DNA from 2 places in the Aquamicrobium soli genome. Region 2 is predicted to be linked to the other one. Evidence: riboswitches for the same ligand, from Rfam matches in the RefSeq annotation. Region 2 holds a riboswitch; the other holds the start of a gene.

Evidence for each region. Region 2 has a riboswitch for cobalamin ahead of ACFOHJ_RS09665 (TonB-dependent receptor plug domain-containing protein). Riboswitches for the same ligand answer to the same signal wherever they lie in the genome.
Region 1: it holds a riboswitch for cobalamin, as region 2 does, so the genes downstream of both, ACFOHJ_RS07020 (aromatic ring-hydroxylating oxygenase subunit alpha) here and ACFOHJ_RS09665 (TonB-dependent receptor plug domain-containing protein) in region 2, are expected to answer to the same signal.

Annotation. Positions count from the first base shown of each region.
Region 1 is NZ_JBHRTK010000009.1:43,296-48,047, reverse strand. Features, by position in the region: gene ACFOHJ_RS07030 (glutamine synthetase family protein) at 1-994, shown strand, start outside; gene ACFOHJ_RS07025 (NAD(P)/FAD-dependent oxidoreductase) at 995-2,299, shown strand; cobalamin riboswitch at 2,367-2,570, shown strand; gene ACFOHJ_RS07020 (aromatic ring-hydroxylating oxygenase subunit alpha) at 2,691-3,938, shown strand; gene ACFOHJ_RS07015 (2Fe-2S iron-sulfur cluster-binding protein) at 3,949-4,752, shown strand, end outside.
Region 2 is NZ_JBHRTK010000012.1:23,547-28,298, forward strand. Features, by position in the region: gene ACFOHJ_RS09650 (ABC transporter ATP-binding protein) at 1-431, shown strand, start outside; gene ACFOHJ_RS09655 (ABC transporter ATP-binding protein) at 428-1,141, shown strand; gene ACFOHJ_RS09660 (adenosylcobinamide amidohydrolase) at 1,152-1,877, opposite strand; cobalamin riboswitch at 1,960-2,167, shown strand; gene ACFOHJ_RS09665 (TonB-dependent receptor plug domain-containing protein) at 2,360-4,246, shown strand; gene ACFOHJ_RS09670 (ABC transporter substrate-binding protein) at 4,259-4,752, shown strand, end outside.

The DNA.
Region 1 (4,752 bases), on a different contig from region 2:
CAAGGTGCTGGAGCGCTTTCGCCAGATGAAGCTGACCCCGGTCGTCGCGACCGAGCTCGAATTCTACCTGATCGACCCCGTGCGCTCGGCGCTCGATCCGGTGCGCCCGCCGAACACGCGGGAAGGGCGCTGGCATACCGGCCAGACGCAGGTTCTTTCCGTGGCCGAATTGCAGGATTTCGAGGACGTTTTCTATGAGATCGACTCGACCTGCCGCGAGCAGGGCGTTCCGGCCGACACTACGTTGCGCGAGAACGGGCCGGGGCAGTACGAGATCAACCTGAACCATGTCCCGGATGCGCTGAGGGCTGCCGACTACGCCGTGTTCCTGAAGCGCATCGTCAAGGGCGTGGCGCGCAAGAACGACCTCGATGCCACCTTCATGGCCAAGCCCTACGGTATGCAGGCGGGCAACGGCATGCATGTGCATTTCTCCATCCTGGATGAGAAGGGGCGCAACATCTTCGTCGGCGAGGACGGTCCCTCCGAACTGCTGATGCAGTCGGTCGGCGGCCTGCTGCGCTACATGGGCGAAAGTACCGCCATCTTTGCCCCGCACGCCAACTCCTACCGCCGGCTGAAGCCGTCCGAGCATGCGCCCACCTTCGCGTCCTGGGGCTTCGACAACCGCTCGGCCGCCGTGCGCGTCATCACCGCCAGCAAGCCTGCGACCCGCATCGAGCACCGCGTCGCCGGCGCCGACAGCAACCCCTATCTGGTGCTCGCGATGATCCTGCAGGCGGCCTATATGGGCATGAAGGAAAGGCTCGATCCGGGCGGGCCGATCACCGGCGACGACCACGCGCTCGACAACGAGCCGCTCCAGTCGAGCTGGGACGCCGCCGTGCAGCGCTTCGCCACCTCGGGCTTCGCCTATGGCGCGGTCGGGCCCGAATTCCGTTCCCTCTATACGGCCTGCAAATACCAGGAGCTGGACGAGTTCTCGCTGCGCGTCACCGACGTCGAATACGACGCCTATATCAGGACCGTGTAGATGGCAGCCCATGTCTCAGCCGTGCCGAATCCCGGCCATATCGGTTCCTGGTATGCGGCCTCGGCCAACGACCGCCATGTGCGCCCAGCGCTCGAAGGGTCGCTGACCGCCGATGTCTGCATCATCGGCGCCGGCTTCACCGGCATCTCGGCGGCGCTTGAGCTTTCGGAGCGCGGCTATCGCGTCGCGGTGCTGGAAGCCGAGCGGGTCGGCTTCGGCGCTTCCGGCCGCAATGGCGGCCAGATCGTCAACGGCTACAGCCGCGACCTTGCCACCATCGAGCGCCGCTATGGCCGCGACAAGGCCGACGCGCTGGCCGCGATGGCGGGCGAGGGCGGCGACATCATCCGCGCTCGCATCGAAAAATACGGCATCGACTGCGACCTGCGCCATGGCGGCTTCTTCGCCGCCTTCACGCAGAAGCAGATGCAATATTTCGAAGGCTTCAAGCGCGACTACGAGGCGCACGGCCATGCGGGGCTGGAGATGGTGGCGCGCGCCGATGTCGGCCGCTATGTGCGCAGCGACCGCTATGTCGGCGGCATGATCGACCAGCGCGGCGGCCATATCCATCCGCTCAACCTCGTGCTCGGCGAAGCCGCGGCCGCGGAGAGCCTCGGCGCGAAGATCTTCGAGGACTCGCGGGCGGTGCGCATCGACATGGCGGGAAAGCCGACCGTCCATACCGACAAGGGCAGCGTGACGGCGACCTATCTGCTGGTTTGCGGCAACGCCTATCTGGGCACGCTGCTGCCGGTCGTCACCGACCGCATGATGCCGGTGTCGAGCCAGGTGATGGCGACGGAACCGCTGGACCCTGCCCTGATCGAGAGCCTGCTTCCGGCCGACTATTGCGTCGAGGACGCCAATTACGTGCTCGACTACTATCGCCGTACCAGCGACAACCGGCTGCTTTACGGCGGCGGCATCGGCTATGGCGGGCAGGACCCGGCAGACCTGACCGCTGTCATCCGCCCCAACATGATCCGTACCTTTCCCGAACTGGCGAACGTGAAGATCGATTTCGCCTGGAGCGGCAATTTCGCGCTGACCCTGACGCGCATCCCGCATGTCGGGCGGCTGTCGCCGCATGTCTATTTCTCGCACGGCGATTCCGGCCATGGCGTCACCACCACGCATCTTTTGGGCAAATTGCTCGGAGAGGCGGTGGCCGGCCATGCCGAGCGGTTCGACGTGTGGGCGTCGCTGCCGAGCCTGCCGTTTCCCGGCGGCAAGACCTTCCGGGTTCCGCTCACCGTGCTGGGCGCGTGGTGGTACGGCCTGCGCGACCGTCTCGGACTCTAAATTCCGCGCTGTCGCCTTTGTGCGGGGCGGTGTCGCTTTCGCGGACTCGCTTGCGGGCCGCCGCTGTTTAGATGGGGACGCTTCAGGTGCCCGTTCGTGATGAGCTGACGGGATAATTGGGAAGCCGGTTTGATGCCGGCGCTGCCCCCGCAACGGTGGCGGAGCGATAGTCTCGACGAAAACCACTGGGCTATGTGCCCGGGAAGGTGTCGCGACAGTCCTAAAAGGACAGCTCCGAAGCCCGGAAACCAGCCTTGAGCATCGTAAACTCGACTGATCGCGGTGGGCGATCAAGAGGCGAATCCTTGCGTCGTCGGCGTTCTGCCGGGCTGCAATCGTTCACCCCTTCAAGCACCACCAAGTTCAGTCCTTGCAATGCTGAGGACAGGACATGGAAACGAAACTCGACATGCTGGGCCGGCTGCAGCGTCGCCGCCCGGGCTTCTCGCTGGAACAACCCTTCTACACCGACCCGGACTACTTCAAGGTCGATATGGATCTGATCTGGTATCGCGACTGGCTGTTCGTCGGCCATGATTGCGAGATCGCCAGGCCCGGCAGCTATTTCACCGTACAGATCGGCATCTATTCCGTGGTCGTCGTGCGCGGGCAGGACGGCGTCATCCGCGCGCTCCACAACACCTGCCGCCATCGCGGCAGCCGCGTCTGCACGGCGCACAAGGGCACGGCCGCCAAGCTGGTCTGTCCCTATCACCAGTGGACCTACAACCTCGACGGCAGCCTCGCCTTCGCGCGCCAGATGGGCGAGGATTTCTGCAAGGACGATTTCGGCATGAAGCCGGTCGCCTGCGAAAGCGTCGCCGGCTACGTCTTCGTCTGCCTGGCCGACGAGCCGGCCGACTTCGCGCCGTTCCGCACGCTGATGGAGCCCTATTTCGCACCGCACGACCTCGCCAACGCCAAGGTCGCCCACGAGACGACGATCATCGAGAAGGGCAATTGGAAGCTGGTGTGGGAGAACAACCGCGAGTGCTACCACTGCGCGGCCAACCATCCCGAACTGTGCAAGACCTTTCCCGAGGCCCCGACCGTCACCGGCGTGCCGAGCGTCGACAGCGACCCTGAGATGCTGGAGCACTGGGCGCATTGCGAGGCGAACGGCCTGCCCAGCAAATTCCGCATCGACGAGGCGGGCCAGTTCCGCGCCACCCGCGCCCCGCTGCTGCGCGACGCGGTGAGCTACACCATGTCCGGCAAGTCTGCGGTGAAGCGCAACCTGTGCGATGGCGTGAGCGCCGACCGCATCGGCACGCTCATGCTCTATCACTATCCGACGACGTGGAACCACGTGCTGATCGATCATGCGACCACCTTTCGCGTGATCCCGATCAGCGCGACCGAGACGGCGGTGACCACCAAGTGGCTGGTGCACAAGGACGCCGTCGAGGGCGTCGACTACACTGTCGACGAACTTATCCACGTCTGGGCCATGACCAACGACGAGGACAGACGGATCGTTGAAGAGAACGCCTTCGGCATCCAGTCGCCGGCCTACGAGCCGGGGCCGTATTCGCCGGTGCACGAGGGCGGCGTCATCCAGTTCGTCGACTGGTATGCCGATTTCATGGTGCCGCGGCTCGCCGAGGGCGGCAAGCCCGCCCTGAAGAACGTCGCGTAGGGAGGCCATCATGAACGCGACCATCAACCTCTACAAGCATCTCGACGAGATGCTGCCGTGGAACGACCGCCTCCAGGTGCTGGAGGTGGTTGGCGTCATAGACGAGGCGCCGGACGTGAAGACCTTCACGTTCCGCTCCGATAACCAGACCTGGTTCCGCTACAAGCCGGGCCAGTTCGTGACCCTGGAACTGCCGACGGCCGACGGGCCGCTGATGCGCACCTATACGCTGTCGTCGTCGCCGTCGCGCCCGTTCTCGATCGCCGTCACCGTCAAGGCGCAGGCGGGCAGCGTCGGCACGCGCTGGATGTTCGAGAACCTGAAGCCCGGCGGCCACGTCAAGGCGTTCGGCCCGGCGGGCGAGTTTTCGCTGCACGACCACCCGTCGGCGAAATATCTGTTCGTCTCCGCCGGTTCCGGCATCACGCCGATGATGTCGATGCTGCGCTGGCTGAACGACTTCTCGCCGCAGACAGACATTTCCTTCGTCAACTGCGCGCGCCGGCCGGAAGAAATCATCTTCCGCAAGGAACTGGAACTGCTCGGCATGCGCATGCCGGGTCTCTCGCTCGGTTTCATGATCGAGGAGCGGTCGAGCCGCGAAAGCTGGTTCGGCCATATGGGCCGGATCGATGCGGTGCGCCTGCCGATGCTGTCGCCGGATTTCCGCGAGCGCGAAGTGTTCTGCTGCGGGCCGGAACCGTTCATGCGCGCGGTGCGCCAGATGCTGGAAAGCGCCGGTTTCGACATGGAGCACTACCACGAGGAAAGTTTTGGCCGCCCGGCGGTGATGCCGGTGGAGGCTCCGTTCGCC
Region 2 (4,752 bases):
CGGTGACGGAGAATCTTCTCGCCGCGGCGGCACAGGCGCACTGGCAGGGCGCGCGGGAGCGGGCGGCCGAGACGCTTTCGCTGCTGAGGCTGGAGCATGTCGCCGACAACCGCGCCTCCGACCTGTCCGGCGGCCAGCAGAAGCTGCTCGAATTCGGCCGCGCGGTCATGCGGCAGGCCAGCCTGGTGCTGCTCGACGAGGTGACGGCGGGCGTGCACCCCAACATCCGCAAGATCATCCTCGAGGCGATCACGCAGTTGCGCGGACGCGGCATCACCTTCCTCATCATCGAGCACGACATGGAGATGGTGCGCAGCGTGTGCGACCGCATCATCGTCATGGATTCCGGCCGCGTGGTGACCAGCGGAACCTTCAACGACATCGTGCGCAACTCCGAAGTCATGCAAACCTACCTGGGGCGGCCGCAATGACCACGCTCGCCGCCGAAAACGTCGCCACCGGCTATGGCAAGCAGGAGATCGTCCACGGCGTCTCGCTGACGGCGGAGGCCGGCAAGATCACCTGCATCTTCGGCCCGAACGGCTGCGGCAAGTCCACGCTGCTCAAGGCCGTGGCCGGCGCGCTGCCGGTGTGGCGCGGCAGCGCCAGCCTCGACGGCACGACGCTTTCCAACCTGCCGGTACACGAGGTGGTGCGGCAGGGGCTGGTGCTGATGCCGCAGGGCGGCGGCGTGTTCCCGCGCCTCACCGTCATGGAAAACCTGCGCATGGGCGGCTATGCCCTTGCCGACCGCGGCGCGGTGGAGAGCCGCATCGAGGAACTGATCGGCCAGTACCCGTCGCTGGCGCGGCGGCGCAAGACGGCGGCCGGCGCGCTTTCCGGCGGCGAGCAGGCGATGCTGTCGCTGGCGCGCGCGCTGGTTTCAAAGCCGCGCTTCATCCTGCTCGACGAGCCGTCGGCCGGGCTGTCGCCGGCCATGGTGATCGAGACGCTGGAGCGCATCACCGGGCTGACCCGGCAGGGCATCGGCATCCTGATGGTGGAGCAGAACATCCGCGAGGCGATGCCGATCGCCGACAAGATCTACATCCTCGCCGCCGGCGAAAAGCGCTTCGAGGGAACGCCGGGCGACGTGCGCGACGACCGCCAGATCATGGATATCTACATGGGCGGCGCCTGAGGGCAGCCTGCTAACGGGCCGCTTCCCGCTGCCGCTCGCCGATCCACGTCGCGCAGGCCTGGCTGATCGCGTCATGGACGGCGCGGCCGATGGCGGCGCCCACGGCGGTATGCAGTCCGGCGAAGGCTTCGCCCGGCTCACCGGCCGGGGCAGCGACCACGATGCAATCCGTGCCGGTGCCCGTCGCCACCTGCCCGCCGACCTTCCAGCCGGCATCGATGACGGCGGCGGTGCGCGCCTCGGCCGCGATCGACAGGGCCTCCAGCTGCGCGCCTTGCGAAAGCGGCCGGTCGACATGGGCGAGAAGATTGATGGTGCCGACAGGCTTTGCCGGCAACGGCGGCGCCCCTACCCGGGCCGCGTTGCCGAGCCCGGCCGTCGCCAGGCAGGTGCCGGTCACGCCGTCGAAGCAGGCGGCCGCCAGGTGATGGCGGGCGACATCGCGCGACGTCATCAGATGGACGGCATCCGCATGGCCGGCCGCCGCCATCCTGGTTTCCAGCAGCTCGACGGGGTCGACCCCCAGCGGCAGGTCGTCGTCGCGCACATGCAGCCACGCCACCTTGCGCGCCTGGTCAAAACCCGGGCGGGTGAGCGACCAGCTCACCATCGCCTGCGGCGTGGCGAACTCGGCGACGAGGAAAGGAGCGGCGCAGGAAACGGCAAAGGCATTCATGCCGCCCTTGTTCCACCGTCCGCCGCCGCCCGCAAGCCGGCATGAGGCCGGAACCTGCACGGGTGGCGCTTGCGCCACAGCGGGACAAAAATTGTTCGCCGGCCCGCGCCCTTGCCGATTGACGCTTTCGCCCGCGGCCACTAGGGTCCGCGTTGGAATTGGCTCCGCCGCGAGGCGGATTAAAAGGGAACACGGTGACGCCGAACGACGGCTGAATCCGGGACTGCCCCCGCAACTGTAACCGTTGAGTCTTCTTCCACTAGCCACTGGGCGCGCTTCTGGCGCTCGGGAAGGCGGAAGAGCGGCGACGACACGGAAGTCAGGAGACCTGCCTTTTCCGGTCACCCAAGCCTGGACACGGGGTGTGTTCAAGCGCGGTCGTCCGTGGCGGTGACACTTTTGTGTTGCCGTGCGCCGGGCGGACCGGGTGGAACCCTCATTCCCCCCAACCAGTCGGATCACGGTTCGTTTTGAGCCAGGGCGCGATACGCGCCCAAGATTGCCTGGGGACCGAATTGAAGAAACTATCGATCACGACCAGCATGCTGGCATTGGCACTGACGGGCGCGCTCGCCGGCACGGCCGTCGCGCAGGATGCCCAGACCGACGAGCAAGGCGCGACGAAGCTCGACCGGCTTCTCATCACCACACCGTTGCGGCGCGAATCCTCGCTGGAGCGCTCGACCTCGTCGGTGACCGTGGTGAGCGAGGAAGACATCAAGCTGTCGGCGGCGCCGGACCTGCCCTCGCTGCTCAAGAGCTATCCGGGCGTCACAGTGACCTCGAACGGCGGCATGGGCGCCGATTCCAGCGTCTCGCTGCGCGGCGCGACCGCGGCGCAGACGCTGGTGCTGGTCAACGGTGTCCGCGCCGGTTCCGCCACACTGGGGACGGTCAACCTGTCCGCCATCCCGCTCACCTCGATCGAACGCATCGAGATCGCCAAGGGCGGGCATTCGGCGCAATACGGGGCCGACGCCATCGGCGGCATCATCAATATCATCACCAAGCAGGGCGGCGTCTGCGCCGACGGGCGCAAAAGCTGCGGCACGGCGACGGTGGGCGTCCTGCACCCGTGGGGCGGCTACCTCTCCGGCAGCGTACAGGGCCAGAGCGAACAGGGGGTCAACTATGCCTTCGGCGCACAGGTCATCGGAACGCAAGGCTATGACTTCACCTTGCCGGGGACATACGGCCATGATCCCGACAAGGACGGCTTCGTGCAGGGCTCGGCCAATTTCGCCCTGTCGAAGGACTTCGACTGGGGGCGGCTCTACGCCGATGGCCTGTATGCGCGCGGGCGCAACCAGTATGACAGCCAGCCGACGGACCAGACCGACACCCACAATTTCTCCGGCCGTCTCGGTGCCCGCATCGATCACTCCGACAACTGGTCTTCCACGGTCGAGTTGACCAGCGCGCTCGACTACGCCTCCAATTTCGGCCACGGCGTCGAGGGCGACGATTTCGACACGCTGCGCTACGGCATCCTTGCCTCGACGCAGAAGACCTTCGAGGTCAACGACGCCAGGCATACGGTGCTCGGCGGCGTGGAGGCCTATCGCGACTCGGTCGACGGCAGCACCGTTTCGGATGTCGCCTACGCCAGGACGAAGCGCGACCTCGCGGCCGTCTTCGGCCAGTACTCCTTCGAGTATCAGGCGCTCACCATCGATACCGGCCTGCGCTACGATCACGACGAACAGTTCGGCGGCGCCACCACCTTCAATATCGGCGCCAGCTACGAACTGACGGACGGGCTGGTGGCGCGCGCTTCCTACGCCACCGGCTTCCGCGCCCCGACCTTCAACGACCTTTATTATCCCGACCCCTTCACGCCGGGTAATCCCGACCTGAAGCCGGAAAAGTCGCGCTCCTTCGAAGTGGGCCTGAAGTGGCAGGCCACGGCCCAGACCAGCCTCGACATAGCCGTCTATCACATGCGGGTGAAAGACCAGATCAACTGGGCGCCGATTGCGCCGGGCAGCTTCATCTGGCAGCCGGACAACATCGACCAGGTGGAGGTCACCGGCTTCGAGGCGACATTGGCGCATGTGTTCAACGAGCAGTGGAGCGGCACCCTCGGCATCGATCTCCGCGATCCGCTGAACAAGAGCCCCGGCGTCCACGGAAAATACGTTCCCTATGGCGACCGCTTCAAGGCAACGGCAGGGCTGGCCTACAAGCCCACCGAGAAGCTGGAGCTTTCGGCGGCGGTGATCTATGGCGGAGCGCGTTACGCCGATGCCGCCAACACCATCAAGCTGCCAGACTATGTTACGGCCGACTTCACCGCCCTTTACGCACTGGACGCGCAGTCCCAGTTCAAGTTCTCGGTGGCGAACGCCTTCAATGAGCAGTACCAGACCAAGCTGGGTTACCGGGCGCCGGGGCGGACGATCGATTTCAGCTTCACCCGCTCGTTCTAGGGAAACAGCACCATGAACGCCGCCGCTGCGAAATGCCGGAAAATCGCAACCGCCGCGGCGGCGGCCGTCTTCGCTCTGGCATCCGCGCCCACCATCGCCCAGCCGGCGCCGCAGCGGGTCGTCTCCATCAACCTGTGCACCGACCAGATGGCGATGCTGATGGCCGCTCCCGGGCAGCTCAAGTCGGTGTCCTTCCTCGCCACCGAGAAGGGCACCTCGATGATGGTGGACGAGGCGGCCCGCTATCCCCTCAACCACGGCCAGGCGGAGGAAGTCTTCCTCATGCAGCCCGATCTGGTGCTGGCCGGCACCTATACCGCCAAGGCGACGGTAGGCCTGCTCGAGGAACTCGGCTTCCGCGTCGAGCAGTTCACGCCGGCTTCCTCCTTCGAGGACGTTCGGACAAGCCTGGTCCGCATGGGCGCGCTGCTCCATCGCGAACAGCGCGCCGCCGAACTGGTGGCGGAACTGGACGCCGGATTGGCGGAACTTGCGGCACGCAAGCC